3 regions of the Pseudomonas gozinkensis genome follow, and region 2 is predicted to be linked to each of the others. Evidence: riboswitches for the same ligand, from Rfam matches in the RefSeq annotation. Region 2 holds a riboswitch; each other region holds the start of a gene.
The links. Region 2 has a riboswitch for cobalamin ahead of IHQ43_RS15960 (CbtB domain-containing protein). Riboswitches for the same ligand answer to the same signal wherever they lie in the genome.
Positions count from the first base shown of each region.

Region 1 (10,294 bases), 1.7 Mb from region 2:
CCATCACCGGGCCGGCGTTCGGGCTGTCCCATTTCGGCGCCTGGGTGCGCCAGCATTTCAACGCGAGTCGGGTTTTGCCCAGCAGCGCGTAGGTCAACGCCACCAGCCGTGCAGGAATGTAGTTGAGCACATCGTCGATTTTTGCCGCTGCCCAGCCGAAACGCTCGAAGCGCTCGTTGCGGTAACCCCACATCGCGTCGAGCGTGTTGCTCAGGCGATAGAGCACCACCCCCGGCGCACCGGCCACGACAAACCAGAAAATCGCGGCGAACACCGCATCGCTGCCGTTTTCCAGTACCGATTCGGTGGCGGCGCGGGCGACGGCGGTGCTGTCCAGCTCATCGGTCTGACGGCTGACTAGATAACCTACACGCTTGCGCGCCTCTTCCAGGTCATCGGCGCGCAAGGCCTTGGCCACCGGCTCGACGTGCTCGCCGAGACTGCGCATGCCGAGGGCGCAATACAGCGCAAGAATCTCGACGATCCAGCCCACATACGGCGCCCAGGAAAACGCCGTGGCCAGCAGGGTCAGCGGCAATACCGCAATCACCCACGCGGTGACGCCATGGCTGCGCCAGCCACGACCAGCGCTATTGAAACGTTGCTCGATGCGCCCGGCGAAATTGCCGAACGCCACCAGCGGATGCCAGCGTTTCGGTTCACCCAGCAGCGCATCCAGCGCAACCGCGGCGACACTCAATAACGCCACACTCATTGACTCACTCCCCAATAATTTTCATACAGCAGCTCATTGAGCGGACGCGCCTGTGCCCACCCTTCGAGTACCAGCATCGGCGCCGGATAGAATTCCTTGACCGGCCCCAGACAAAGAACCGCCAGCGGCTTGGCCCCGGTCGGCAGTTTCAGCAGATCGGCCAGCGCCTGCGGTTCGAACAGCGACACCCAGCCCATGCCCAGGCCTTCGGCACGCGCGGCGAGCCACAGGTTCTGGATCGCGCAGGACAGCGACGCCATGTCCATTTCCGGCAGCGTGCGACGGCCGAAAATATGCCGCTCGCGATCGTCCATCAACGCCGCCACCAGCACTTCAGCGCAATCGTTGATGCCTTCGACCTTGAGCTTCATGAACTCGTCGCTGCGCTCGCCGAGGGCTTCGGCGGTGCGCACGCGCTCTTCTTCAACAAGGTTCTGGATCTGGCCACGCAAGGCGCGGTCGCTGATACGGATGAAGCGCCAAGGCTGCATCAGGCCGACGCTCGGTGCCTGATGTGCAGCTTCGAGCAGTCGGCGTAACAGTTCAGGCTCGACCGTGCCGCCGCTGAAGTGACGCATGTCGCGGCGTTCGGCGATGGCGCGGTAGACCGCTTCGCGCTCGGCGTCAGTGAAGGCGTTGTCGGTCATGGCCCCATCGCTGGCAAGCCAGCTCCCACAGGAGATTGCGTTTCTTCAGACATTACACCCGCCCACTGTGGGAGCTGGCTTGCCAGCGATGGGGCCCTCATGGTTCGGCGCAAACAATGTTGCGATAGCCTCTGGATTTGACGGGAAATAGAAGTGCACATAGGAGGCGGTCATCCGCCCTTCCCGGTAAACCGCTTCCGCGCCGCGCCCGCCGTTGGGGCTGTGGCCACGGGCAATCGGCGTCAGTTCGGTGGTGGTCAGGGAATGGTGATAGGTGTGGCCGCGCAACAGGCCTTCCGGCAGGTCGACCTCTTGCAGCGCCAGTGCGGCGAGGCGCTTTTGCATCACGGCGTCGCCACTCAACAGGCCGACCAAATCAGCGCGGGTGCCTTCGACATCGGTCAGCGAGTCGAGCAGATAAAGCATGCCGCCGCATTCGGCGAGCAACGGTTTGCCGGCCGCATGGTGCGCTCGAATTGCGTTGAGCATGTCGGCGTTCTGCGACAGGGCAACGTGGTGCAATTCCGGATAGCCGCCGGGCAAGTACAAGCTGTCAGCCTCAGGCAATTGCGTATCGCGGATCGGCGAGAAGAAACTCAATTGCGCACCCATCGCCCGCAGCAGATCGAGACTGGCGCCGTAGGTGAAAGCGAAAGCTTCGTCCCGGGCGACGGCAATTCGTACGCCTTCGAGCAGTTTTTCGGTCTCAACGATTTCAGGCGCAGCGAATTCCACGGCCGGTGGCAGCGCTACCTCGCAAGTGCCGGCCAGCGCTTCGGCGGCGGCGTCGAGGCGTACGTCGAGGTCATTGAGTTCGCTGGCCTGCACCAGACCGAGATGGCGGCTTGGCAGTTCGATCCCGGTTTCCCGGGACAACGCGCCATACCAGCGCAAACCTTCGGTGAGGCTGCCTTCCAGCAATTGCGCATGGCGCACGGTGCCGACGCGGTTGGCCAGCACGCCGGCAAACGGCAAGTCCGGCTGATAGCGCGCCAGGCCCAGGGCCAGTGCGCCGAAGGTCTGGGCCATGGCTGTGCCGTCGATCACACCGAGCACCGGTACGCCGAAATGCCGCGCCAGATCGGCGCTCGACGGCGTGCCGTCGAACAGGCCCATCACACCCTCGATCAGGATCAGATCGGCTTCGGCGGCGGCTTCCCACAACAGGCGTCGACTTTCCTGCTCGCCGACCATCCACATGTCCAGTTGATAGACCGGCGCACCGCTGGCGCGCTCGAGGATCATCGGGTCGAGAAAGTCCGGGCCGCACTTGAACACGCGAACCTTGCGCCCCTGATTGCGATGCAAACGGGCCAGCGCAGCGGTGACGGTGGTCTTGCCCTGACCGGAAGCCGGCGCGGCGATCAGTACCGCCGGGCAGTGACGTGGTTGATTCAAAGTTCGACGCCTTTCTGCGCTTTGATGCCGGCCTGGAAGGCGTGCTTGATCATGCCCATCTCGGTGACGGTGTCGCCCATCTCGATCATTTCCGGCTTGGCGGCGCGACCGGTGACGATCACGTGCTGCATCGGCGGACGGGCCTGCAGATCGCTGAGCACCTGATCCAGATCGAGGTAACCGTGCTTGAGGGCGATGTTCAGTTCATCGAGCACCACCAGACCGATCGACGGATCGCGCAGCAGCTCGCGGGAGACTTCCCAGGCCGCTTCGGCGGCGGCTATGTCGCGCTGGCGATCCTGGGTTTCCCAGGTGAAGCCCTCGCCCATCACATGAAAACGCACTTGCTCGGGGAAGCGGCGGAAGAACAGCTCTTCGCCGGTGCTGTTGCGGCCCTTGATGAACTGCACCACACCGCACTGCATGCCGTGACCCATGGCGCGGGCGAGCATGCCGAATGCCGAGCTGCTCTTGCCTTTGCCGTTGCCGGTCAGCACCAGCACCAGGCCGCATTCGTCTGGCGAATTGGCGATGCGTTCGTCGATCACGGCTTTTTTGCGCTGCATGCGCGCCAGGTGGCGCTCGTCGCGCTCGGGGGAATCAGTCATGGGGGAGCTCTCCGTTGAGGCTGGATAACGGCGGGCAGGCACAAGAATAGACGGCAACAAGCCTGGCATCGCCCACCGTGATGCCGCTGGATGGATCAGGCCGGTCTCCGGGCTCATGAGCGGCTGGTGCCTGGCTGCGCGCCTTCCCGCATTTACGCAGTGGCATCAGACGCAGCTTTTACTCATTTACCGTTGCGGGGGCAGCGCCGGGATCGTGAGGGTTCTTCGCTTCAAGACCCGCCTCACCGGCTTCCCTGTTTCACTCTGTCGACATGCGCCACAGAGCACCTGAAACAAGCCGCGAAGGTTAGAGGGTTGGGGGTGGAGCGTCAATTGAAGAGGGGCTTGTACGGCGAATAACTGCCGCCGATCAATTAACTGACGCCAATCTTGTGCCACACTGTCAGCAGTGATATCAAAGAGCCATGCTTTTTGACTGCAGAGAGCACATCACAATAACAAGGGAGAGCACCATGCAAGGCATGATCATCAGCAACCCGCGGCTGGAATTCCTGCGCCCGGTGCTGGAACGCTGGTTTGACTGTATCGACCGTTACAACGCCGTACGCGGCGACAGCGACACCCCCTACTGGCACGACGAGAAAGCCAACCTTGGCCTGCTGTCCGCCGCCGCATGGATGGCCGAACTGGTCACCCTGCGCGACACTGCCACCCGCAAGCAGAACGAAGAAGGCGAGCGCAACGCCCGCGCCGACCTGTTTATTGCCGGCGCCGACGATCGCGCCTTCATCCAGGCCACCCAGCGCTGGCCACGCGTCACCAGCCTGAATCTGACGCAGGCCCTGGCGGATATCACCAGCGACGCCAAGCGCATCAGCTACGCCAGCGACCTGAAACTCGGCTGCCTGTTCGTCGCCCCGCAAAAGGCCCAGCACAGCGCCAGTCCGGAAGAGCTGCAGGACATGGTCGATGACCTGCAAAAGGAACACACCTGCGCCGTCGCCTGGTACTTTCCCTACGCCTACCGCAAATTGCGCAGCGAAGCCGGCAACTATCACCCCGGCATTGCCATGCTGTTCAAGGAAGCCCGCGGCTGAGGGTTGAACCATCGGGCTTGTGCACTCCTCTATGATTAAGAATGCATTTATAGGGAAGATCAGCAATGCGCAAGCCCCAGCTCGTTTTCGTCATCGTGCTCGCCGGAGGGCTCGCCGCCTGTGGTGAATCCTCCAGCCTGCAAGTCTCCGACGGCACCGGCCCGTCACCCAAATTGCCCGAACCGAACAAGACCCTGATCCCGACGGTGAACATCGCCCCGGCCATCGGCTGGCCGGCCGGCGCGAAACCGACGGCAGCGACAGGCACACAGGTAGCAGCGTTTGCCGAGAATCTCGATCACCCTCGCTGGCTGTATGTGCTGCCCAACGGCGATGTGCTGGTAGCGGAAACCAACGCCCCGCCCAAACCCGACGACGGCAAGGGCATTCGCGGCTGGGTAATGAAGAAAGTCATGGGCCGCGCAGGTGCTGGCGTCCCCAGCCCGAACCGCATCACCCTGCTGCGCGATGCCGATCATGACGGCGTGGCCGAAACCCGCACGGTTTTCCTGCAAAACCTCAACTCGCCGTTCGGCATGACCCTGGTCGGCAACGATCTGTACGTCGCCGATACCGATCGCCTGCTGCGTTTTAACTACGAGCCCGGCGCAACCGAAATCAAGAGCCAGCCAATCAAGGTCGTCGACCTGCCGGGCGGCACGCTCAACCACCACTGGACCAAGAACGTCATCGCCAGCAAGGACGGCAGCAAGCTGTACGTCACCGTCGGTTCAAACAGCAACGTCGGCGAAAACGGCCTGGATCAGGAAGAAGGCCGTGCGGCGATCTGGGAAGTGGATCGCGCCACCGGCAACCACCGGATCTTCGCCTCGGGCATCCGCAACCCGAACGGCCTGGCCTGGGAGCCACAAACCGGCGCACTGTGGACCGCCGTGAACGAGCGCGACGAAATCGGCAGCGATCTGGTGCCGGACTACATCACCTCGGTCAAGGACGGTGGTTTCTATGGCTGGCCGTTCAGCTATTACGGCCAGCACATCGACGTGCGCGTCGAACCACAGCGCCCGGACATGGTGGCCAAGGCCATCGCTCCCGACTACGCCGTCGGCCCGCACACCGCGTCACTGGGCCTGACCTTCGCTGAAGGGAATCGCCTGCCGGCGCAATTCAAGGAAGGCGCATTCATCGGCCAGCACGGCTCGTGGAACCGCAAGCCGCATAGCGGCTACAAGGTGATCTTCGTACCGTTTGCCGCTGGCAAGCCGAGCGGAACACCGGTGGACGTGCTGACCGGATTCCTCGACAAGGATGAAAACGCTCTGGGTCGCCCGGTCGGCGTGGTGATCGACCAGCAAGGTGGATTGCTGGTGGCGGATGACGTGGGTAACAAAGTGTGGCGAGTATCAGCGACCCGCTAGCGTATTGCAGGCATTAAAAAACCCGTGGGAGCCATTCAGCTTCCACGGGTTTTTATGTATCCGGGCTACGGGTTGTGCGCCAGATGCTCTGGCTGCAGAACACGCTTGGCGCTCAGATAGGCTTTCTGCCAATACGCCTTCGACAGGCTGTCCAGCTTCACCGTACCACCGGTGGCCGGCGCATGAACGAAGCGCCCTTCCCCGACGTAGATCCCCGCATGGCTGACCTGTGAGCCGCCATTGGTGGCGAAGAAGATCAGGTCGCCGGTCTGCAACCCTTCCTTGCCGACGTTCGGCGCCTGCATCACGATCATCTCGCGGGTCGAGCGCGGCAGGCTGATACCGGCGGCATCGCGGTAGACGAAACCAATCAGGCCGCTGCAATCGAAGCCCGAATCCGGCGTATTGCCACCCCAACGATAAGGCGTGCCCACCAGCCCGAGCGCGCGGAACAGCACGTCTTCGGCAGCGGGTGAAAAGGTCTGGGAGGATCCGAACACGATCGGAGCGCGCACCACCGGCGCAGGCGGTGGAGTGCGGCTGGCGCAGCCGCTGAGCAGCGCTGCGAAGAACATCAAGGCAAAGCGGGCCGACATCGTCATATGCAGAACATCCTGATCTGGCTGAGGCTTTGACTGCCGATTCGACAGAAAACAAAACCGCCTGCGTTTGGACGCAGGCGGTTTGCCATCAATATAGATCAGGATTCTAGCGGCTACGCGGCAAACTTCAAGTAAGACTTTAACTTCACCTTGTAAAGTTTAGGTCTATTGCCTCCGAAGGGCCGCGTTGTCGCCACGAGCGTGGCGACAATCGAGCGATTACTTGCGAGCGGTAACCACGGTCGGAGCGTTCGCCAAAGCGCGCTTGGCTTCGATGAAGGTCTTGCTCCAGTAGCTGTCGCCCAGGCTGTCGATGCGAACACCGCCGCTGCGACGAGAGCTGGAATGGATGAACTGGTTGTCGCCCAGGTAGATCCCGGCGTGGCTTACACGACCGCGACGACCATTGGTGGCGAAGAACAGCAGGTCGCCCGGCTCGAGGTTGCTGCGCGAAACCAGCGGCGCATCAACGTTGATCATTTCGCGGGTAGAGCGCGGCAGGTTCATGCCGGCTTCTTCGCGGAACAGGTAGCCGATGAAACCGCTGCAATCGAAACCGGCTTCAGAGGTACCACCGAAACGGTAACGGGTACCGATCAGGGACATACCGCGTTCGAGGATGCTGTCGGCCAGAACCGGAAGCTGGTATGGCTTCTTGCCGTTGAAGTCGGCGAGTTCTTTTTCGGTGTCCAGCTCTTCCTGGTAAATAACGGAAGACTGGGCGGTGGCAGAGTTTTTAGCCTGTTGTTGCTGCTCTTGATTAACAGGTGAATGAGCAGCGCAACCGAACAACAGGGTGACGAGTGCGAGAGGCACGAGGGGTGCGAAGCGCTTTAGCATGGGCACGACCGTGGCTGATAGTTGTAAAGAAGCCGAGACTATGCCCGCTATCAGCCTCATTTGCAAATTCAATCGATCTTTTTGTGACTTCTCGGTTTCTCGTTAACATCTAAGCGCTTAAGCCTATTTGAATCGAGACGCAGCCTGTGCAACCCACAGGAAAGCGGGTTTTCTGGCGCCTGAAATATGCCGAAACCGGCTGAAAGCCCCGGTTTTACCAGCCCAGGGTTTCTTTCAGGAAAGGAATGGTCAGCTTGCGTTGGGCCTGCAAAGAGGCCTGATCGAGCTGCTCCAGCAGATCGAAAAGCGCGCTCATGCTGCGAGTACCGCGAGTCAAAATAAAATGCCCGACTTCATCGGTCAGGTGCAGACCGCGACGGGATGCGCGTAACTGCAAAGCACGCAATTTGTCTTCGTCGGAGAGCGGACGCATCTGAAAGATCAGCGCCAGGGTCAGGCGCGATTTCAGGTCGGCGAGTTTGATCGGCAGTTCACGCGGCGAAGTGGACGCCGCGATCAGCAAGCGGCGACCGCTGTCACGCAGACGGTTGAACAGATGAAACATCGCCTCTTCCCAATCCGCCTTGCCGGCAATCACCTGCAAGTCATCCAGGCAAACCAGTTCGTACTGTTCGAGGTTGTCGAGGATTTCGATGCCGCGATCCATCAACTCGGCCAGCGGCAGGTACACCGCCGGTTCACCCATCTGTTCGAAGCGCAGGCACGCGGCCTGCAACAGATGCGTACGCCCTACCCCGTGCTTGCCCCACAGATAGATCAGGCTTTCGGTCCAGCCGGCGTCGGCTTCGCATAGACGCTCGACATAGCCGAGTGCAGCGGCATTGGCGCCTGGGTAGTAGTTGATGAAGGTGGCGTCGTCACGCAGACGCACACCTAGGGGCAGCTGAATCGGTTTCATGCTGACTGAACAGTTCCCAAGGAACCGTTAGTGGCCTCTGTGTAAAGTGAGCGAAGTTTATACCCGTGAAGCGGAGCGCACAATGCGACAGACCCCAAGCAAAATCAAAGGTTTGCGTTAACGTGCTGGTTTTATGACAGTTTCTTTGGCGCCATGACCTGCATGAGACGGGCCAACCCGGTGATCCACCGGGCGGCCCGCGCTTCACAATTACAATTCCGGCTCATCCACCCCGCTATAAATGTCGGAATCCTTGTACAGATCGTGGACATGCCGCACCAGCACCATGATCACCGCCGCCACCGGCAATGCCAGCAGCACACCGGTGAAGCCGAACAGCTCGCCACCGGCCAGAATCGCGAAGATCACCGCCACCGGGTGCAGACCGATCCGGTCCCCCACCAGCAAAGGCGTCAGCACCATGCCTTCCAGGGCCTGGCCGACCATGAACACCGCCACGATCCCGATCATCGGATACAGATCGCCACCGAACTGGAACAACCCGGCAATCAACGCCGCACCGATGCCGATCACGAACCCCATGTACGGCACAATCGCCGCCAGCCCTGCGATCAGACCGATCAACAGGCCAAGTTCCAGCCCGACAATCATCAGGCCGGCCGCATAGATCACGCCCAGCGCCAGCATCACCAGCAACTGCCCGCGCACAAACGCGCCCAGCACTTCATGGCATTCGCCCGCCAGTGCCACCACGCGCTCTTCGCGATCACGGGGCAACAGGCCACGGATCTTGGCCATCATCACGTCCCAGTCGCGCAGCAGGTAAAAGCTCACCACCGGGATCAGCACCAGATTCGCCAGCCAGCCGATCAGCGCCAGGCTCGAAGCTGTCGCCTGACTCAGTACCACACCGACGATGTCGGTGGTCTGGCCCATGTGCTCGCTGATAGCGGCCTTGACCTTGTCGAACTTCCAGAAGCCGTCCGACAGCCCCAGCTTCGATTGCGCCCATGGCACGGCGGTGTGCTGCAACCAGTCGAGCATTTGCGGCGCCAATTCGTAGAGCCGCAGCAATTGCTTGGCGAGCATCGGCACCAGTACCAGCAACAGCGCAGTGACGATCAGGGTGAACAAGGCGAACACCGTGATCACACCCCAGGTGCGGGACAGCCCCAGACGCTCCAGACGATCGACGAGCGGATCGAACAGATAGGCGAGCAACAGCGCCACCAGAAACGGCGTGAGGATCGGATGCAGCAACCAGACAAACGCGCAAAGCAGGAGCACCCCACCGAGCCAGAACCAACGCCGCGTATCGCCCATGTAACACTCCATTGCTTATATATAAGAAAGAAAACCTACCAGCGGAACCGCAAGGACGGCGCTGCCGGTGCTGGTGCAGGTGCAACGACAGGCGCCGCACCGGCGACCGCAGGTTGCGGCGCAGCCACCGGAGCCGGTGCCTCGGCCGGCAGCTCCTGCAACTTCGCCAGCGACAACTGCGCTCGCAGTTGATCAGCACTGCCATTGACCCGATAAAGGATACGATCGGCATCGACACTCTGCAGACGCACGCCAAACGGTTCGAGTAACCGCAGCAGTGCCGCGTAGTGCTCCAGATTCATGCCCTGCACTTCCAGGGTCTGCTGGCCGGACGCGCCCGGTTTGGCCACAAAGCGTGGCGCCAGACGTTCAGTGACCGCCAGCATCACCGCATCCGCCACCGCAGCCTGATCCGCGCCCTGCACGCTGCCCGCCTCTTTTTTATCGCCCAGCCACAATTGCCATTTGGCCTGCCATTGCCCGCCTTCTTCACGGGCATGCACGGCGAGCAAGGCGTCAGCGTTGTAGCGCTCGGAAGCGTTACGCAGCGGCGCCGGGTCAGCACCTTCGAGCGCCGGCGCCGTGGCGACCAATTGCTCGCTCAAGTCCGCCAACGGCAGGCGCAACGGTAACCCACGGTGCTGGGCGGCGCGGCGCAATGGTGCGGCGCTGGCCTGACCGTCGCCCACCAGGCTCGAGCCCTCGGTCGAATCATTCAGCCACCAGCTCAGGATCGAGGGCCGATTGGCGCCCCACAGCGCCAGACCCGCGCGGCGCAACGCCTGCTCGGTGGTTCCCGGATCGAAATCGACTTTCAGCACTTCCGGCGGCCCGGCATCGAAAC
Region 1 is NZ_CP062253.1:1,894,271-1,904,564, reverse strand. Features, by position in the region: gene cbiB (adenosylcobinamide-phosphate synthase CbiB) at 1-715, opposite strand, end outside; gene bluB (5,6-dimethylbenzimidazole synthase) at 712-1,362, opposite strand; gene IHQ43_RS08590 (cobyrinic acid a,c-diamide synthase CobB) at 1,408-2,760, opposite strand; gene cobO (cob(I)yrinic acid a,c-diamide adenosyltransferase) at 2,757-3,368, opposite strand; cobalamin riboswitch at 3,450-3,675, opposite strand; gene IHQ43_RS08580 (hypothetical protein) at 3,842-4,426, shown strand; gene IHQ43_RS08575 (PQQ-dependent sugar dehydrogenase) at 4,492-5,805, shown strand; gene IHQ43_RS08570 (C40 family peptidase) at 5,871-6,407, opposite strand; gene IHQ43_RS08565 (C40 family peptidase) at 6,627-7,247, opposite strand; gene hda (DnaA regulatory inactivator Hda) at 7,462-8,166, opposite strand; gene IHQ43_RS08555 (AI-2E family transporter) at 8,377-9,450, opposite strand; gene IHQ43_RS08550 (DUF2066 domain-containing protein) at 9,486-10,294, opposite strand, start outside.
Region 1: another riboswitch for cobalamin. It lies ahead of cobO (cob(I)yrinic acid a,c-diamide adenosyltransferase); the one in region 2 lies ahead of IHQ43_RS15960 (CbtB domain-containing protein).

Region 2 (10,294 bases):
ATATCCGTTGCTGCGGTAACGGCTTCCTAGGGTTCCGCCCTGACGGCGGGTCACTTTTGACAAACGCCCGGAATGCCGGCCCAGCCAAAAGTAACCAAAAAGTCTACGCCCCGGCGTACGGCACTTCGCTTAGGCTCAGTGTTCCCTCGCTACGGTGTCCATCAGGGGGCATCGCCTACGGTTTGCTTCGCTGCACCTCCTCTCGATGTATGCGGCTTCGCCGCACGGCGCTGCGCGCCTACCCCCTGATGAACACCTCCGCTCGGCCTGCCGAAGGGGCAAAAAATCAAAAGCCAGAGCCAGAGCCAGAGCAAAGGCCAGATCAAGAGCCCCTCACCCTAGCCCTCCCGAAACGTCGGACCGCCCGTAGGGAGAGGGAACCGACCGAGTTGATTGGGAGAGTTGCGCCGACTTGCGATACCGCGTTGAACTCAGACTTTGAAAAGCACAGAAATCGGCTCCCTCTCCTCGGGGAGAGGGCTGGGGTGAGGGGTAAGCCCACCACAAAACCAAAGCCGAACACGCCCCGCCCCCCCCACTCAAAACGATGAGCGTTAGCTCGAGTACCGCTTTTGATCGCAGGGCCCGTCGGCAGGCTGAGTGGAGGGATTGATCCGGGGGTGGGAGCGCAGCGACCGTTTGGCGAAGCCAAACACATCGAGAGGAGGTGCAGAGAAGCAAACCGTAGGCGATGCCCCCGGATCAATCCCGGAGCGAAGGAACCCCGAGCCTCAGCGAGGGGCCGTACGTCAGGGTGCAGCCTTTTTGGTTACTTTTTCGGCGTTTGGAAAAAGTGACCCGCCGTCAGGGCCATCCCTTTCAAGGTCTTTTCGTTTTGGCGGCCTTGATTACCCGGTCCGTTGAAACATGCGCATGCACCGCAGCGCCTTGCACCCATGTTTTGGGTTTGGGCACCTTGGGGCCCCGGGGACTTTTGGCAACTTGTTTTGGCTGGATGTTTCTGGCCAGTTCCAACAAGCGCTGGGCCAGTTTTTCCAGAGGTACGACGGGAAAGCATTCCGAGGGCAGCGCAATTTGCAGACCTTCATAGCCACTGCGGACCTGAACCGCCAAGTGATAGGTTGAGGCTTCCCAGCCCTCAGGCTGGGAAGCCTGATGGGCTTGCTCGACGCTTCGCTTGAGTACGGCCAGGACGTTGTAGGCCAAAACCGCAGTAGCAAACCCGAGCAGGGCAGCCTTTGGGCTACCAAGGGTTTCGATTTCACTTTCCAGGATTGCTTCCAGTCGCTGGAACATGCCTTCAATGCTCCAGCGGCGGCGATAGAGTTCCGCGATCTGCTGCGCGCTGACGCTGTCAGGCAGATTGCTCCAGAACATCAAGCTGCTGTCACCCGAGTCCGTTGGCGAGTGAAGCGTCAGTTCGACACGCCGACACTGGTAACCGCCTCTGACCTGAATAATCTGCTCACGCACAGTGCCCGTACTCACAGGCACTGGTTCTTGCCACTGCCCCTCCTGAATCAAGCGTGGATGCTTGGCTTGTTGGCGAATGACAAAGGAGGTTTTGACCTGTTCGCAAGCCTCCATAACCGGGAGCGTGCAATAGAGTCGATCAGCCAGCCACACTTGGCCCGACTCGGCATCGGCCAAGAGAGGCAACACGCAAACACGCTCGCTTGCGTAGGCATCCTCACACGCCTGCAGGTCGATGACCTGATCCAGGTCGGGATCGTAGACAACCACCGAAAAACCGGGCCGAGCGGCGCCTCGCTCGTGGCGTAAAGCCCCGAGTCGTTTCTCAGTGGATGCCAAGTGATTACCGTCCACCACCCGAACCTGCCAACCCGGCAGCATCGCCGTGCAACCCAACTCCCTGATCGTTGGAGCCAGGCGCTGTGCACAGCCCGTGACCAGGGCGCGCAACAGAGCTGGCTCGGTACGACTGATCTTGTCGTAGAGGGCCGCCAGGCTGACAGGAAGATCTTCCAGTTGCCGCGCCGCAGCGTGCAGGGATGGCTTCAAGCCCAATGAAACAAGGGACATCAGCTTGATGATGGTCGAGAACAGTAGCTCACGAGAATACTGCCGTTGCCGATGCTCTTCGAAGACCTGATCGACCCACTCAGGGGCAATAGCTTGCTCCAGCGCCAATTTGGCCATAACGCTGGCAGGTGCTTTTTTCTCGAAACGCGCTAAAACATCGGCCCACATCGTTCGGGTATCCCTGATAGAAACTTCAGGGGATTTTACCTAAGACCTTGAAAGGGATGGCCGTCAGGGCGGAACCCTAAGAAGCCGTTACCGCAGCAACGGATCAGCCCCCAATCCCAATCCCAATCCCAATCCCAATCCCAATCCCAATTGACTCAAATTCCCCCTCATGGTCTCCTACACAACTTGTTACGGGTGCCCTTCACAGGGTGAAACGGGAAACCGGTGAATCATGTGCTTTACTCTAAAGCCATGTCAGTCCGGTGCTGCCCCCGCAACGGTAAGCGAGCGAAGCGTCAGATCCACTGTGCCCTCGGGCATGGGAAGGTGACGCTTGCAGGTCGGCAGACAGCCACCCCTCGTGAGCCCGGAGACCGGCCCGCAACACACAGTGCGTATCCTTGCGCCACTGAACATAACAAACCCGCGGTGGGCGGGCGCTGTTCGAACCTCTGCGTGCCCGGCCGCAGGGGTTTTCATGCGCTCTATTCACCCGCTGACACTCCAGAGGGAAGCGCCATGTCGATCATCAGCAGCACCGGCAGCAATTCGGACAAGATCTCCAGCACCACCACCCTGAGCCAACGCCTGACCGCCGCCGTCTGCGCGTCGATCCTCGGTGCGTGCCTTGTGTATTTCGCCGGTTTCTCGCACATCGAAGCGGTGCACAACGCCGCGCACGATACCCGCCACAGCGCCGCGTTCCCTTGCCACTGAGACCTGACGACATGATCAAGCGTATTGCGCAGACCGCAGGTTTCACCGGCCTTCTGGCCGCCCTGCTCCTGACGTTGCTGCAAAGCTTCTGGGTGTCGCCGCTGATTCTGCAGGCCGAAACCTTCGAGAAAGCCGAGCCGGTTGCCGAAGTTCACGAACACGCCGCCGGCACCGCCGCCCACACCCACGATGCCGAAGCCTGGGAGCCGGAAGACGGCTGGCAACGCGTGGTTTCCACCACCGGTGGCAATCTGGTGGTTGCCGTGGGTTTTGCCCTGATGCTGGCGGGTCTGTACACCCTGCGTGCGCCGACCAAAACCTCTCAGGGCCTGCTCTGGGGTCTGGCCGGTTATGCGACCTTCGTGCTCGCGCCGACCATGGGCCTGCCGCCTGAACTGCCAGGCACTGCCGCCGCGGATCTGGCCTCGCGGCAGATGTGGTGGATCGGCACCGCCGCCTCCACCGCTGTCGGCCTGGCCTTGATCGCGTTCAGCCGTAACTGGCTGATGAAGATCCTCGGCGTGGCAATCCTTGCCGTGCCGCATGTGATCGGCGCGCCACAACCGCAAGTGCATTCGATGCTTGCCCCGGAAGCCCTCGAAGCCCAGTTCAAAATCGCTTCGCAGCTGACCAACGTGGCGTTCTGGCTGGCCCTGGGCCTGATCAGCGCCTGGTTGTTCCGCCGCAAAAGCGAAGGTCAGTACCACGCATGACCGATGACAGCGCAGCGCCGACCTTCGTGGTCGGCCTGGGCTGCCAGCGCGGCTGCCCGGCCAGCACGCTGCGCGCATTGCTCGATCAGGCGTTACAGGCGCATCGGATTGATCTTGAGAAGGTCAAGGCGCTGGCCAGCATCGACCTCAAGCGTGATGAACCCGGTTTGCAGGAGCTCGCCGCCCAACTGGCGCTGCCCTTGTTGTATTTCAGCAGCGAAGAACTGGCCAGTTATCAGCAACGCTTGAGTCACCATTCACAGATCGCCTTCGAACGCACCGGCTGCTACGGCGTAGCAGAAAGTGCCGCTCTGGCACTCGCCGAACAGTTGATCAGTGGCCCGGCAAAACTGCTGATTTCCCGGCAAAAGTACGCCCAGGCGACACTGGCATTGGCCGGCGCTGCGTAAATTCCCGATAATCCCCGCTTTCGATCATGAGCATTCTTCATCTGAAGGGCTTGTGAAGCTCCGCCCTGCCCCTTTTCTACAGGATCCAACGATGACCGTTTACTTCATCGGCGCCGGCCCCGGCGACCCGGAATTGATCACTGTCAAAGGCCAGCGGCTGATCCGCAGTTGCCCGGTGATCATCTATGCAGGCTCGCTGGTGCCGACGGCAGTGCTGGAAGGTCATTGCGCTGAAACCGTGGTCAACAGCGCCGAACTGCACCTGGAGCAGATCGTCGAGCTGATCAAGACCGCCCACGCCAAGGGCCAGGACGTCGCGCGCGTACATTCGGGCGATCCGAGCCTGTACGGCGCCATTGGCGAGCAGATTCGTTATTTGCGTGAGCTGGATATTTCGTTCGAGATCATTCCCGGCGTAACCGCCACTGCCGCTTGCGCTGCTTTACTGGGTGCCGAACTGACCCTGCCGGACATTTCGCAGAGCGTGATTTTGACCCGTTATGCGGACAAGACCGCGATGCCGGTTGGCGAAGAGCTCGGCAGTCTTGCGCAGCATGGGGCGACCATGGCGATTCATCTGGGCGTCAATCATCTGGAAAAGATTCTGGCTGAACTGCTGCCGCATTACGGCGCGGATTGCCCGATCGCGGTGATTCACCGGGCGACGTGGCCGGATCAGGACTGGGTGACGGGGACGCTGGAGGATATTGCCGCGAAGGTGGCGGCCAAGGGGTTTCGGCGTACGGCGTTGATTCTGGTTGGGCGGGTGTTGGGTAGCGATCACTTTAGTGAGTCATCGCTGTATCGCGCGGGGCATGCGCACCTGTATAGACCGTGAATGGGACGCGCAGCGTCCCGGGCTGCATTCCCACGCGGAGCGTGGGAACGATCAAAGTCCCAAAATTTCCGGCATAAAAAAACGGCGCTCACGGGGCGCCGTTTTTCATGCCGCAGCGAACACCTTAGTAGTAGGCGTTTTCTTTCTGCGTGTGGTCGGTCACGTCGCGAACGCCCTTGAGCTCCGGAATGCGCTCAAGCAAGGTGCGCTCAATGCCTTCCTTCAGGGTCACGTCCGCCTGGCCGCAGCCCTGGCAGCCGCCGCCGAACTGCAACACGGCAATGCCGTCTTCAACCACATCGATCAGGCTGACCTGACCGCCGTGGCTGGCCAGCCCCGGGTTGATTTCGGTTTGCAGGTAGTAGTTGATACGCTCGTTGACCGGGCTGTCGGCGTTGACCATCGGGACTTTGGCGTTTGGCGCCTTGATGGTCAACTGGCCGCCCATGCGGTCGGTAGCGTAGTCGACGACGGCATCATCGAGAAACGCTTCGCTGAACGAGTCGATGTAAGCGGTGAAGCTTTTCAGCCCCAGCGCTGTGTCTTCAGGTTTCTCTTCGCCCGGCTTGCAATAGGCAATGCAGGTTTCGGCGTACTGGGTGCCAGGCTGGGTGATGAAGACGCGGATGCCGATGCCCGGGGTGTTCTGCTTGGAAAGCAGATCAGCCAGGTAATCATGGGCGGCGTCGGTAATGGTAATAGCGGTCATGGAGACTCCTCGCAGGCTTGAGGCGGAGTTTACGCCAATCGGCGCGCGGCACAAAGTCCCAGTATTTTTGTCGGAATAAAATCCCGTTATTCAGGCTGGTGACGGACGGTCGCTCGAGCGCTGCAAGTGCCGGTATCCGGCCTTTTCGATCCATTTGTAGCTGGCCAGACTGCCCGCACCAATCAAGATCAAACAGACCGTAATGACGACGTACGGACTGAGCGAATAGCGCTGCGCCAGATAATGCCCGAGCATCAGAATAAGCGTGTGGATCAAGTACACCGAGTACGAACAGTCACCCATCAGTTTCAGCAATCGACTGCGGCGGGCGAATCGCTCCAGTGATAGGGCCGACATGACCAGAACGGCGGCCGGCACGCCCCACGCCAGCGCCTGATATTCACCGATCCAGACATGGATTGCCGCCAGCGCCGCCACCATTGCAAATATCGGCCCCCATAGCCCCGGCCTGATCCAGCCACGGCGATAGAGCATGCCGACGCCCATCCCCAGCAAGAACTCAACCACCAGGTCCGATCGGTAAAATTCGCTGATCCAGCCCAGCCCGGTCAGCACGTTGCAGACCAGAAACAGCAGAATCGCCACCACGGCAATCCGCAGTTTCAAGGGAAAAATCAGCGCTACCGCGAACAGCAAGTAAAACAACATCTCGAAATTCAGTGTCCAGCCCACGTTCAGCGTGGGGTAGATACCAAAACCACCGGGGTTGTCGCTGGCGATAAACAGCAACGACAAAAGGAAATTCGGCCAGCCGAAGCGCTCGTCGGGGAACGCCTCTGGCACGGCCAGCAGCAACAGAACCATCACGACCGTATAGAACCAGTAGGCCGGAGCAATTCTCATCAGCCGCAAGGCCATGAAACGCCCCGGCGTCAGTTCTTTATCCGCGGTGGACAGGAACATCACCAGACCACTGATGACGAAAAACACATCCACGCCGGCCGCGCCCTGATCGACAAACACCCGCCCGATCGGCCCGCCGGGCTCGAAATCGAAGAAAATCTGCATGACGTGATGACCCACCACCATCCAGGCGGCCAGTGCACGCAAGGCTTGCACCGAGATCAGCATTGAGGTCGCTCCTGGTCACAACATCTCGATCACCTCTTCCAAAGAGGATTGGCGGTGCTTCCATGAGTTGTGACAGTAGGACAACCTCAGAGGTCGATCAAAGATTCTCGTACCGGTTCATATCCAGCACGCCCTCTTCCACCGGATCGGTTTCGTGGATGTACTGGCTCAAGTCGTGGAAGTAGAACCAGAACTGCGGATGACTGCGGCGGATACCCCAGCGTTCGACGATTTTCTCGAACTGCGCCGCGTCCCTTGCACTTTCCATGGCGTCGACAAACGCCGGCACCTGATCCGCCGGGATGTTGAACATGAAGTTCGGGTAACTGCTGAGCACACCCGGGTAGATCGTCAGCGTATCCAGCCCCGGTTGATAGCGCAGCGATTCACCTAGCAGGAACGCCACGTTGCTGTGGGCACGGTTGCGCAGCAGGCTGTAGACCTCGCGTTTGCCGCTACGGGTTTCGACCCGCAGCATCGTCGCTTCCGGCAATTGATCGATCACTTTCAGGCCCGCTGCCGGGCGCGAAGTCAGGCGGCTCAACGCCTGTTCGGCGTTTTGCAGGGCCGGGTCGATGTTCGGGCGCGAACAATAGGCGTCTTCGCAGCGGTTGATCGGATCCGGACGCGCGTTGAGGTCGCCGTAGCGCGCCAGCAACTGCAGGGCGAAATCGCGTTTCGGGTCTTTTTCGTCGAGTTTCAGCGCGGTGGGTTTGTCGTCGTCGATGGCTTCGTAATCGAGCCACATCTTGAACTGGCCGCTGCTCTGATACCAATCGTCGAGGTAGCCCTCGCGGGAGTCGGCAGGCATCAGGCGCAGGAAGTTCTGTTCGGCGCCGTTGCGGATCAGGTCGAAATACAAGCGCGTTTGCGCCTGATGCGAGACGTTGCCGAACACATCGAAATTCACCGCCAACTGGTAATAGGTGCGCTCCAGCAGCGGATAGTCGAACAGCCACATGGTCTGCGGCACTTCGCCGATCAGGCCTTTGGTCACCGAAGCGCTGTCGAAGTGACGGAAGATGCTCAGCAAGGCGTTGTCGTTGCCGGCCCACAGGGTCGACCAGCTCGGTGCAGGCAGGTCGGCATAGCTGTCACGGCGCAGGGCTTCGTATTTGTTTCGCTTGTTGCGGTAGTTGTGCCACAGGCTCAGGACACTGCCGACATCGTCGTTCTGCCCCGGCATGGCCAGCAACGGCGTGGCCTGGCCGCGATAGTTCGGGTCGGTGATGTACAGGTCGTGCTCCGGCGCCTGGAACAGCGCCCAGAAGTTGTCACGGATCACGTCGGTCGCGATCTGCCCACGGCAAACCGGGCCGCGAATGAAGGTGCGCACGAAGTATTCGGCGTTATCGAGCATGAACTGATAACGCGCCTGCGCCGGGATTGCCTCGAAGGTCGCGAACGGGTTGGCCCGGCTCTGCGGCCCGTAACCCGGCAAGGCATTGACCTGCCAGTGGCCGTTGTAGAACAGGCTTTTGACCCGCGCCATCTTCGCCGCGCTCAGCGGATAAGTGATGTGGGTCTTGTGCACGATCACGCCCTGCACCGGCCACAGGCGGTAGTAGACCTGAGTGCCCGGATCGTCGTTCGGGCGACGCGTGGCGATCAGATCGATCGGCTGACCGGTCGGCGTGCGCGAACGCACCCACTGGAAGTAATGCCCCGGCTCGCCGTCCTTGAAATAGATGTGCGCCAGGAACCAGTGCTCGTACAGCCAGCGTCCGACCAGACTTTCCCGCGCGCCGGGCTGGTTGAGCAGGTTTTCCCACTGGACGATCTGCAGCGCTTCCTTGGTGCTCGGCGCCAGGCCTTGCTCGTCGATAGGTGCGCCGGACGCCAGCCAGCGCTGCAATGTCTGGTATTGCTGATCGGTCAGACCGGTCACCGCCAGCGGCATGCCCTCTTTCGGATGGGCGCCGGCATAGCCGTCGAATTCGGCGGGCATCGCGCACAGGTTCTCGCGGTTGAGGCCCAGCACGATGTCTTCCGGCAGTTTGGCGTTGGGTGTCAGCGGCGTTTTGTGTCCCAGCTCCAGCATGCGCGCCATCAGCGCGGCCTGACTGCCTTGAGCGTCGAGCACCGAATAGAAGTCTTTCTGCTGCCAGGCACGTTTGCCGAAGGCGTCGTAGAACAGCCGCGTGGTCGGTGCCGCCTGAGTGCGTTCGCCATCGTAGACCGGCATCTTGCTCGCGCCGCGGGCGGCGCCTTCGCCGCTGCCGAGGTTCAACTGACAGGCGGAGTCGTAGCAGGCATGGCAGGCCACGCACTTCTCGGTGAAGATCGGCTGGATGTCTCGGGTGTAGGAAATAGAAGAAGAAATAGCGGGACCCTGCGCCGCCGCGCCAAAGCTTAAAAACAGCAATGCAATGCTGATGACGCGGTACGACATGTCCCTGATCCTGATCCTGAATAAAAACGCCGCGATTCTACCGTTATGACGCCCGTGCCAACATGAGCGATATTCATGCAAAAGCGCCACATGCTCTAAAACCGCACAGGTTTGTTATGATCCCGGCCCTTCGTCATGGTCTTTTTCGAGTAGTCCCAATGTCCGATCGCAGCGTCCGCCTTCAAGCTCTCAAGCAAGCCCTCAAAGAGCGCATCCTGATACTCGATGGCGGTATGGGCACGATGATCCAGAGCTACAAGCTCGAAGAGCAGGATTATCGCGGCAAGCGTTTTGCCGACTGGCCGAGCGACGTCAAGGGTAACAACGACCTGTTGGTCATTACCCGTCCCGACGTGATCGGCGGTATCGAAAAAGCCTACCTGGATGCCGGTGCCGACATCCTGGAAACCAACACCTTCAACGCCACCCGCATTTCCATGGCCGACTACGGCATGGAAGAACTGGCCTACGAACTCAACGTAGAAGGCGCACGACTGGCGCGCAAGGTCGCTGACGCCAAGACTGCCGAGAACCCGGACAAGCCGCGCTTCGTCGCCGGCGTGCTTGGCCCGACCAGCCGCACTTGCTCGCTGTCGCCGGACGTCAACAACCCGGGCTATCGCAACGTCACCTTCGATGAGCTGGTGGAAAACTACACCGAGGCCACCCAAGGCCTGATCGAGGGCGGCGCCGACCTGATCCTGATCGAAACCATCTTCGATACCCTCAACGCCAAAGCCGCGATCTTCGCCGTGCAAGGCGTGTTCGAAGAACTGGGCTTCGAGTTGCCGATCATGATTTCCGGCACCATCACCGACGCCTCCGGCCGTACCCTGTCGGGCCAGACCACCGAAGCGTTCTGGAACTCGGTGGCCCACGCCAAACCGATTTCGGTCGGCCTGAACTGCGCCCTCGGTGCTCGTGAACTGCGCCCGTACCTGGAAGAGCTGTCGGACAAGGCCAGCACCCACGTTTCGGCGCACCCGAACGCCGGCCTGCCGAACGAATTCGGCGAGTACGACGAACTGCCGGTGGACACCGCCAAGGTCATCGAAGAATTCGCCCAGAGCGGTTTCCTCAACATCGTCGGCGGTTGCTGCGGCACCACGCCGGGCCACATCGAAGCCATCGCCAAAGCCGTCGCCGGCTATGCGCCACGGCAGATTCCGGACATTCCCAAGGCCTGCCGCCTGTCGGGCCTGGAACCGTTCACCATCGATCGCAGCTCGCTGTTCGTCAACGTCGGCGAGC
Region 2 is NZ_CP062253.1:3,627,782-3,638,075, forward strand. Features, by position in the region: gene IHQ43_RS15955 (IS4 family transposase) at 820-2,121, opposite strand; cobalamin riboswitch at 2,349-2,569, shown strand; gene IHQ43_RS15960 (CbtB domain-containing protein) at 2,692-2,889, shown strand; gene IHQ43_RS15965 (CbtA family protein) at 2,901-3,602, shown strand; gene IHQ43_RS15970 (cobalamin biosynthesis protein) at 3,599-4,012, shown strand; gene cobM (precorrin-4 C(11)-methyltransferase) at 4,104-4,850, shown strand; gene nfuA (Fe-S biogenesis protein NfuA) at 4,975-5,559, opposite strand; gene IHQ43_RS15985 (acyltransferase family protein) at 5,650-6,651, opposite strand; gene IHQ43_RS15990 (fatty acid cis/trans isomerase) at 6,749-9,043, opposite strand; gene metH (methionine synthase) at 9,202-10,294, shown strand, end outside.

Region 3 (10,294 bases), 640 kb from region 2:
TGGACGCGCTCAAAGCCTTTCAGGAGGAATTCCCCACGGTTGCCCTGCATTTGCACATGGAGGCCCTTGGCGCCGTGACCGAGCGAGTGATCAACCGCAACGCAGTCATCGGTGTGAGCGGCCCCATGAATGAAAGCATCGACGGCATTGAAAGAGTCGGCGCCGGCAACGTCGAGTTGATTCCCGTCGCCGCGCCAAATCATCCGCTGGCCCTGGCCGAACAGAACGCGCCGGGAGCCGGACGCGAGTTCACGCAACTGGTGCTGTCCGACCGCTCGGAACTGACTAAGGGCAAGGAGTTTGCGGTGCTCAGCAACCGCACCTGGCGGCTGGCGGATCTGGGCGCCAAGCACATGTTGCTGCGCGAAGGCATTGGCTGGGGCAACATGCCGACGCCGATGATCCAGGAAGATCTGGACAGCGGCCGGCTCGTGCCACTGAACCTGCCGGAATACACCAGCGGCAAATACCCCTTCAGCATCATCTACCGCTCGGACCTGCCACCGGGCCCCGCCGCACGCTGGTTGATCGAGCGTTTTGTTCAACAAGGTGCGGCGCTGCAGGCAACCCGTTGAGCAGCGGCTGAAATGCACGTCGGGACAGGACAAATCCGTCTACGCTCCAGCCACCCCCTCTGGAGTGAACGCCATGATCCGCGCCCTGCTCACCGCTTCCCTGCTGCTGGCCCTGAGTGTTCCGGCCCATGCCGACGTGACGCCCTTCCCTGCCTCGTTCCGCACTCAGGACATCGCCGTGGATGGCGCAAAAATCCACACGCGCATCGGCGGCAAAGGCCCGGCGGTGGTGCTGTTGCATGGTTTTGGCGACACCGGTGACATGTGGGCGCCGCTGGCGGCGGATCTGGCGAAGGATCACACCGTGGTGGTGCCGGATTTGCGGGGCATGGGCCTGTCGTCGATCCCGGCCGATGGTTACGACAAGAAGACCCAGGCCGGTGATATTCGCGCGGTGCTGGCTTCGCTGGGCATCGAGCATTCGGTGGTGATCGGCCACGACATCGGCACCATGGTCGCCTTCGCCTACGCCTCGCGGTATCCGCAGCAGACCGATCGCCTGGTGGTGATGGACGCGCCCGTTCCGGGGATTCCGCCGTGGAATGATATCGTGCGCTCGCCGATGCTCTGGCATTTCGATTTCGGTGGACCGGATGCAGAACGGCTGGTGGCCGGGCGTGAGCGCATCTACCTCGACCGCTTCTGGAACGAGTTCGCCGGCGACCCGAAAAAGGTCGACGAAGCCACCCGCCAGCACTACGCCAGACTCTACGCCCGGCCCGGCGCCATGCACGCGGCGTTCGCCCAGTTCCGCGCAATCCGCCAGGACGCGGTGGACAACGAGGCGTCGATGAAGACCAAACTGAAGATGCCGGTGCTGGCGATCGGCGGCGAGAAGTCCTTCGGCAACAACGAAGCCATCGTGATGCGCAATGCCGCCGACAACGTCACCGAACTGGTGGTTGCCGGCGCGGGGCATTGGCTGATGGAGGAAGCGCCCGTCGAAACCACTCAAGCGATTCGCAGGTTTATCGCGCAGTAACCTGAAAAGAGCCCTCGTCATCCTCGACACGTGCGGGTAGTTGACGCACGCCCACCCGAATGTTCAGATGCCGCCCTGTTTCAGGTGTCCCATGCCGCCGTGCATGGGGTGAAACGGGAAACCGGTACGTTCTTTTCGAACAAGTCCGGTGCTGCCCCCGCAACGGTAGGCGCGTGATGCTTTCGACACACCACTGTGGCCAGACGGCCATGGGAAGGTGAAAGCGTCCATACGCGCGAGCCCGGAGACCGGCCTGAGATGTCTGTTTGGCAAAATCCTGCGGTGGGCGGGCATGGGCCGGTGTCGGCGTGTGCGCGATGCCTTCTCCTGCATGCTCTTCTGCGAAGATCCTTTCGAGAAGACAATGATCAAACCTTTCAACTCTCCGGCTCCATCCCTGTTGTTCGGCTGCCTGTTCAGCCCCCTGTTGCTGGCGGATGACACGCCGCTCGAACTCCATCAGCAAATCGTTTCCGCGCCGTCCGTGGAGTCCACCACCGTGGCCGACATGGCGCAATTCGGCAGCAAGGTCGAGATCGTCACCCGCGAGCAGATCGAGCGCGCCGGCCCCAGCGCCGATGTCAGCCGCGTAATGCAGATGTTCATTCCCGGCCTGTACGTCGCGCCGAAAAACGGCCCGTTCGACTACGGCACTTATTCCCTGTTGGGCGGGCGCAACGACGACACGCTGATCCTGCTCGACGGCGTGCGCCTGAACAATCGCCTGTACGGCGGTTTGTACCTGGACACGCTGCCGGCCAACGCTATCGAGCGCATCGAAGTGCTCAAGGGTGGGCAGAGCCTGTTGTTCGGCACCCAAGCGGTGTCGGGGGTGATCAATATCGTCACCCGCAGCCCGCAGAGCCGCAAAGCGTCCGGCGAAGTGAACATGGGTCTCGACACCTTCGGCGGAACCACCGGCGATGCGCGGGTCGAGAATATTTTCAGCAACGGTTTCGGCGATCTGGGTTTGCTGGCCTACGTCAGCCATAACGTCTCGGACGGCTATCAGCCGTTTCGCAATCGCGACCTGAAAAACGTCACCGAGAAGAAACGCGCCTATGAAGTCACGACCTTCGGCGGCAAGGCGATTCAGTCGTTCGGCGATGACAAACGCCTGGAGCTGTTCTACCAATACGCTGACGCCAACCTCGATTTCGCCCGCCCGGTCGACAACCACAAGACCACCAACGACCGCATCCAGCAGATCGCCACGGCGACCTTCGAGCAGACTATCAACGAGCGCCTGAGCTACTTCGTCAAAGGTCATATCAACGACTGGGACACTCGCTACACGCGCATCAACAACACCGCCAACGGCGGCACCAGAACCATCAACCACAACGACTATTGGGGCTTCACCGACTGGGGCGTGCAGGCCGAAGGCAAGGCTGAACTGCCCGGCGGCCACGTGCTGGTGTTCGGTACGGACAACCAGTGGTTCAAGGGTCAGGACGACGTGCTGATCATCGACAACGACAAGGCCGAAGCCCACGCGCTGTACACCCAATTGCGCCCGCAGATCGACGCCCTGCCAGACTGGCACCCGAGCATCGGCATCCGTCACGAAGCCATGGGCGGTGGCGACAGCGCCACGGTCGGCATGCTCACGTCGCTGTACGACCTCAACGAAAACTGGGCCCTGCGCGGGCAGTACGGCACGGCCTACAAACTGCCGAACGCCGAGCAATTGTTCGTCAACGAACCCGGCGACGAGTTGGGCAACCGTAATCTGAAACCGGAGAAAAGCCGTAACGCCGAGCTCGGTCTGGATTACAAAGGCCTGCTGCTCGACCGTGAGTTCAGCGCCAGTGTCACCCTGTTCAAACGCAAGATCGACGACCTAATCACCCTCGACGATATCCAGTGGGTCAACGGCCAGGGCCGGGTGCAGATGCGCGGTTTCGAGGCGGACGCCAGACTCGCGCTCAACGAGCAATGGAGCCTGCAGGCCGACATGACCCGCAACCTCACCGAGTCGCGCGCCGGCGTCACGCTGAACGATGTGCCGAGCTTCTTCGCCCGTTCACGCATTGGCTATGAGTCGGTCGACCGGATGTGGGGCGCCGGCGGTGCGATCCGTTACATCCGCGATGTCATCAGCTCGAAACAGGTCGAGTACGGTCATTATACGGTGGTGGATGCCGACGCTTATCGCTACCTCGATGGTGCCCATCAGCACCGGGTAAGCCTGCTGGTGGAGAACCTGTTCGACCGCGACTACGTCACCAGCCGCTCGAACAACGTCGACAACCTCGGGCGGCCGTTCACTTCCGAAGTTCGCTACACGTACCGCTTCTGATGGCTGACATCATCACTACCGACGGCGTCGATTCGCATCCGGACTGGTCGCATGTTCCCGAGCATGCGCGCCACGTATTCCTCTGCACCGGCCCGCGCTGCACCCAGCGCGGCGCCTTGCAGTTATGGAAAACCCTGCGCCGGCATCTGCTGGCGCATGACCGCATAGAAACGCCGGGCGGCGTTCTGCTGACCCGCACTCATTGTCAGTTCCCGTGCAACCTGGGGCCGATCGTGACGGTGTACCCGGAAGCCTGTTGGTATGGCGTGCGCAGTCACGCGGATGCACAACGGCTGGTCGAAGGGCATCTGGTGGGCGGTGAAGTGGTCGAGGATCTGCTGATCAGGGCGCGCCCATGAGAAAGCTCGTTTTTTGGGGCGCCCTGCTCTGCGCATGCCCCGTTTGGGCCGACAGTTACCGCAACTGTGGCGAGACCTGGAACGCACCGGCCGCACCACCTTCGCGGATCGTCGCCCTCAATCAGCACGCCGCCGATCTGGTGCTGGCACTGGGTGCGAGCTCGGCGCTGGCGGGCGTCGCCTACCTGGATGACACTGGTGCGTCGCAGTCCGAGTATTTCGGGGCGCCAGTGATTGCGCCGCGCTATCCGTCGAGCGAAGTGCTGTACGCGCAGAGGCCGGATCTGGTGATCGGCGGGTTCGCCTCGGCCTTCGGCCATGGCGTGACGTCGCGCAGCGGGCTGGGGCGCAACGGCGTGGCGTCCTATCTGCTGGAGTCGGCGTGTAACGGGCACTCGCTCGACTACTTCGAACACATCCGCAACGACCTCTCGACCCTCGGTGCGCTGCTGCACAAACAGCCGCGAGCCCGGGAACTGAGTGATGCGCTGGACGCCGATCTGAACCGCGCGAGAGCTTTGGCCGGCTCAGGCAAACCGCTGTCGGTGTTCTATCTGGACAGCGAGGTCAACGGCCTCGACAGCGAGGGCCGACGGGGTTTCGTCACTCCGCTGCTGGCTGCTGCCGGGGCGCGAAACCTGTTTGCCGACATCAACCAGTACCGCGTGACCGTGAGCCGCGAAACCCTGCTCACCAGTGATCCGGACGTGATCCTGTTGGCCGATGCGCAATGGTCGCCGGCCAGTCGCAAGCGTCAGTTGCTTAGGCAGGATCCAGTGTTATCGACCCTGCGCGCAGTGCGCGAGAACCGGATGATCGACATTCCCTTCACCCATTTGCTGCCCACAGTGGACAGCGGCCGCGTGGCGCTGGGATTGGCGCAGCAGTTCAGAGCGCTCCGGGCGACCGAGCCCAATCATTGACTGCATCAATAACAACCATTAATTCAATGAAGTTCTCATATCGAATCCAAAGCGTAGGATCTGCTCCATACCAACCCACTGCACACGGAGTACAGAACCATGAAACGCCAAACCCTCTTCGGTATCGCCTTCTCGCTCTTCGCCCTGAATGCTTTTGCGGCGACTGAAACCGACCCACTGTTCAGCGATGCTGTTGCCTCTGCGACTCAAACTGATCCACTCTTCAGTGATGCCGTTGCTGCTGCGACCCAGACTGATCCGCTGTTCAGTGACGCTGTTGCCTCTGCGACTCAAACCGATCCGCTGTTCAGTGATGCCGTTGCCGCGACTGAAACTGATCCGCTGTTCAGCGATGCGGTTGCCGCGACCGAAACCGATCCGCTGTTCAGCGATGCGGTTGCCGAAGGTGGCTCTGACCGTCTGATCGAACGTCGTAACGTCTGAATGCTGGGTTTTACCGCAGCACTCGACAAAAGCCCGGCCTTAACCGCCGGGCTTTTTCATTCGGGTTACTCCATGCATTTCTTGGGGGTCATGCGGATGTCTTCAGTCAGATTTTCAGCGCTCTGTAGCTCAGTTCCCGACACCGCTTCTTTTTTCGCCGTCAGTTCGATCGGGTATGGACCGGTCTGCGCCAGAACTGCCTGTGTCCTGGCAATGAATGCTTCGTCGCTTTGTGTGTAGAAGATCCATTCACGTTGCCCGCCTCCCGTCACTGTGCATATCCATTTGGCCAGGCCTTTATCCTGTAAGGCCGGCAGTATCAGCTTCTCCATTTCGGCCATGCGCTTGCCGACCCGATATCCCGGCGCGTGAGTCGGGGAGGAATATTTCCAGGTGATTCGGGCTTTGAATGGCAACGCCTGTTTTTCAGTTGCCGAGATAGAGTCCACTACGGCGAAAGTCCCGGGAAGAGGCGTAGCTGGAAAATCAGATTCCTGAAACTTACTTTGGATATCGGTGCGTACTTGCATCCTTACCGCGTCGTTATCGAGAAGCTCTTCAAGCGCTTCCGCTTTTCTGATTTCCCGATCCTTTACGCACCTGTCGTACTCAGTGCTGTTGACCGGGCCTGCAATCAGGCATTGATCGGGCGCGGCCGGGAACCGAGTCGGTTCATGGCTGGAACAGCCTGCGACCAGCAGGCTGGCCAATGCCAGAAACGGAAGCTGTTTTGTAAAGTACTGCACGCCCGAAGCGGATGTCATCCGTGAGCGCCCGGATCCTTCAGTGACCATGAACCTTTTTCCTTGAACCTTGAGCGGTTTTACCTATTTCAGGACTGGGGTAGTTATCGTCACTGCGAGCACTTTCTTAAGAAGAGATAGCAACGCCGCATCAAAGTCGACTAGAAAGGGGACAGATCTATTTTTCTGTCTTCAGCTGAAAGACCTGCACTTTTGCTACGCTGGCGCACCGCTTGCCCCAGGACCAATGGCACATGGAAATTGCCCCGCACTTCATTCTTCATGAAACCGAGCACTGGATCGTCAACCACCATCTGGCCAGTGCACTTCCCGGCTATCTGATGCTGGGAACCAGGATCAAAACCAACTCACTGACCGAGCTGTCGACAGAGGCATTGGCGGAGCTCGGAGGGCTGCTCGCAAGAACCCAGCAGATCATTGAGCATTATCTGAAGCCCAAGCGTCTTTATATCGGCCGCTTCGGCCATGAGCCGGGTCTACCTTTCCACTTCCATTTTATTCCGGTCTATGACTGGGTCGAAGACTTGTTCTGGAGAGACTCCCGCTATCGCCTGCTCGAATCTTTTGCCTACGCCGAGAATCCCTTGCCATCGACCGATGGCGCAGAGCTGACGCTGTTCGTTTGGCGAGAATTTGCCGAGAACCCCACACCGCCGGCCATTCAGGGCCGCTCTGTTGAAGAGGTGATCGAAGCACTGCGCAACGCCTTCAACTGATCAACCCCTCGAATGAAAAGGAATTCACCCCATGTTTCAACGGAACAAACTGGTTCCAGAATTGATGGTCACGGATCTGCAGGCCAGCCTCGCGTTCTGGGTTTCCTGCCTGGGCTTCAACGTAGCTTATCAACGCCCGGAAGATGGCTTCGCCTACCTCGACCTGAATGGCGCTCAAGTCATGCTCGAGCAGGTTGATCCGGATGCAGGCCAGTGGCTGACGGCGGAACTGAGCAAGCCCTTCGGAAGAGGCGTCAATCTGCAGATTGACGTTGAGGTGGTTGCTCCCATCATCGAAAGACTCGGCGCCGCCCAGGTCTCACTCTATAAAACCTGCAAAGACACCTGGTATCGCGCTGACGACGTCGAAGTTGGCCAGCGTGAATTTCTCGTTCAGGATCCGGACGGTTATCTCGTAAGACTGGTACAACGTCTGGGCGAACGTCCTGTTTGCCCGATTTGATCAAGGACGATAAAAACAATGAAAAACGCTTTCGGTCTGCTGCTTCTGATCTGCCTTTCGGCCAGCGCAAGCGCTGACGAAAACCCCATCGGTTTCCGCTCCGCCACGCTGTCGGACGCGCGCAACGAGCGCCCGCTGGACATGGTCGTCTGGTATCCCGCCAAGACCACCGCCCCCGCACAATTGATTGCCGACGACGCGGTGTTCGTCGGGACTTCGGCGGTGCGCGAGGCGCCGCCAACAGCCGGCGATCATCCATTGCTGGTGCTGTCCCACGGTTTCAGGGGCAACTGGAGCAATCAGGCATGGCTGGCCAGTGCGCTGGCCCGCCAGGGTTACATTGTCGCGGCGGTCAATCACCCTGGCACCACGACTCATGACCGCAGTCTGAAAGCTGCTGCACAGTTGTGGCAGCGACCTGCCGACATAAGCCGTGTGATCGATGCGGTCATCGCTCAACCGGAGCAATTTGGCGCAGTCTCGAAGGGCCGAATTGCAGTCGCCGGCCATTCACTTGGCGGCTGGACCGCTCTGGAAATTGCCGGCACACGCTTCGACCCTGAGCACTTTGCCGAGGACTGCGCAGCCCATCAAAAACTCGCCAGTTGCTCCGTCTACAAGACGATCAACGTCGCCGACACGCCGGAGGCGAAGAGCCAGATCAGCGCGGATTTGAGCGACAAACGCGTCAGCGCCATCGTTTCACTGGACCTGGGCCTGTCACGCGGGATGACCGACGCCAGCCTCGCCGCGTTGCCGGTTCCGACACTGGTGATCGGCGCGGGCGTACCGTCCGAAGACCTTCCCGCCCAACTCGAATCGGCGAATCTCGCCACGCGCCTGCCTTCGGCCACCTCGCAGTATGTCGAGATCAGCGACGCCAGCCATTTCAGCTTCATGTCCTTGTGCAAGCCCGGCGCCGTGGCGCTGCTCGAAGAAGATTCGCCGGGCGACGGCATCATTTGCGAGGACGGCGGCGCTCGCTCGCGGGAGGTGATCCAGCAACAGGTGGTGGCGTTGATCGACGGGTTTCTGAGCCGGTCGGCGCAGAACTGATCGCAGTGTTGCCTGCACAACGCGCATAGGTCAGGATCCCTCCCTTTTTGACAGGCAGGAGCAATCGTGGAACGTCTCTTCGTTTATGGAACCCTGGGCCCTGGCCGGCCGAATGAGCATGTGATGCTGAACATCGGCGGCACATGGCAGGCCGCTTCGCTGAAGGGGCGCCTGTCGCAGGCCGGATGGGGCGCGGCAATGGGCTTTCCCGGTCTGGTGATTGCCGAGGATGGTGATGTGATCGAAGGCTACGTCTTTGCCTCCGAGAATTTCCACCTGCACTGGGCGGCGCTGGATGAGTTTGAAGGGGCTGAGTATCAGCGGGTGTTGACCAAGGTGACGCTGGATGACGGCGCCGTCGTTGAGGCTTTTGTCTACGCTCTGCGGTAACCAACAAAACCGAGGGCGTCTGTGGCTGACCGTGAGCAACTCCACCGAAACGGCTACGTGCTGCTGCGCCAGGTAATTGCGCCGGCATGGCTGGACACTCTGCGCGTTGTCTTCGATGCAGGTGTGAAGCCTTCAAGCGAATGGCCCGTGCCCCGTGGCATCGACTGGCGCCATTCGCAGCTGGACACTGACCCGACCGTCCAGGCCGTGTGCCGATTGCCACCATTGCTGGCGGTGGTCGGCGAGTTGATCGGCGAGCGCTTCTTCCTCTCTCAGGTCGAGGGCCGCGAACCGCTCATCAATGGCGGCCACCAGCAGTTGCACCGCGACTTGTCGGCGCAACGCCCCGGCGACACCGTCAACGCGCTGGTGTATCTCGACGACTACGGCCCCGAAAACGGTGCAACCCGCATCGTTCCCGGCAGTCATCGCTCTGCTCTGAGCGAGCCTCCGTTCGATTTCACCGACGAGTCCCGATCCGTGCAACTGACGGGCAGCGCGGGCGACATCCTGATCTTCGATGCCGACCTGATCCACGCCGGCAGCCTGAATTCCAGCGGCGCACGCCGTCGCACGCTGTTGATCACCTGTTTTTCCGAATCGCTCTACGCCACACACCTGGAAACGGTGAACCTCAGAAACATACAAATGGACACGGCTGAGCGGTTCGATCCGGCAGACTTTGCGTTCGGGATCATGAAATCATTCATTTGACTTGATTGCCTCAGGCAACTATATAGTTGCCTAAAGCAAACACATGAGCCTCACACCATGTCCTCGATCACCGACCGCGCCGACATCGTCCGGCAATTCAACCGTTTCTACACCCATCAGATCGGCGTGTTACAGGAGCATCTGCTGCAAAGCGATTACTCGCTGACAGAACTGCGCATCCTCTACGAACTCGCGTCCGGCGGCGATCTGACCAGCGCCGACCTGCGGCAGATGCTCAGCCTCGACGCGGGTTACATGAGCCGGATCATCAGTGGTTTCGACAAAAAGGGCCTGATCCAGAAAGTCCCCTCCGCCACCGACGCCCGCGCCAGTCAGTTGCACATCACCGACCTCGGCCGCGAGATCCTGGCGCCGCTGGAGCAAGCCTCGCGGCAAGAGGTCATCACCCTGCTCGAACGCCTGTCCGATCCGCAGCAACTGCAACTGATCGCATCGATGAAGCAGATCCAGACGCTGCTCGAGGGCGGTCAGCCGACGACCTATCTGCTGCGCGATCCGCAACCCGGTGACATGGGTCTGGTGGTGCATCAGCAGACCGCGATCTACAGCCGTGAATACGGCTGGAATTCAGAGTTCGAAGCGTTG
Region 3 is NZ_CP062253.1:2,988,074-2,998,367, reverse strand. Features, by position in the region: gene IHQ43_RS13325 (LysR family transcriptional regulator) at 1-575, shown strand, start outside; gene IHQ43_RS13320 (alpha/beta fold hydrolase) at 649-1,557, shown strand; cobalamin riboswitch at 1,623-1,828, shown strand; gene IHQ43_RS13315 (TonB-dependent receptor plug domain-containing protein) at 1,922-3,859, shown strand; gene IHQ43_RS13310 ((2Fe-2S) ferredoxin domain-containing protein) at 3,859-4,218, shown strand; gene IHQ43_RS13305 (ABC transporter substrate-binding protein) at 4,215-5,141, shown strand; gene IHQ43_RS13300 (hypothetical protein) at 5,241-5,585, shown strand; gene IHQ43_RS13295 (DUF695 domain-containing protein) at 5,651-6,379, opposite strand; gene IHQ43_RS13290 (HIT family protein) at 6,583-7,065, shown strand; gene IHQ43_RS13285 (bleomycin resistance protein) at 7,097-7,528, shown strand; gene IHQ43_RS13280 (alpha/beta hydrolase family protein) at 7,547-8,584, shown strand; gene IHQ43_RS13275 (gamma-glutamylcyclotransferase family protein) at 8,651-8,974, shown strand; gene IHQ43_RS13270 (phytanoyl-CoA dioxygenase family protein) at 8,996-9,688, shown strand; gene IHQ43_RS13265 (bifunctional helix-turn-helix transcriptional regulator/GNAT family N-acetyltransferase) at 9,746-10,294, shown strand, end outside.
Region 3: another riboswitch for cobalamin. It lies ahead of IHQ43_RS13315 (TonB-dependent receptor plug domain-containing protein); the one in region 2 lies ahead of IHQ43_RS15960 (CbtB domain-containing protein).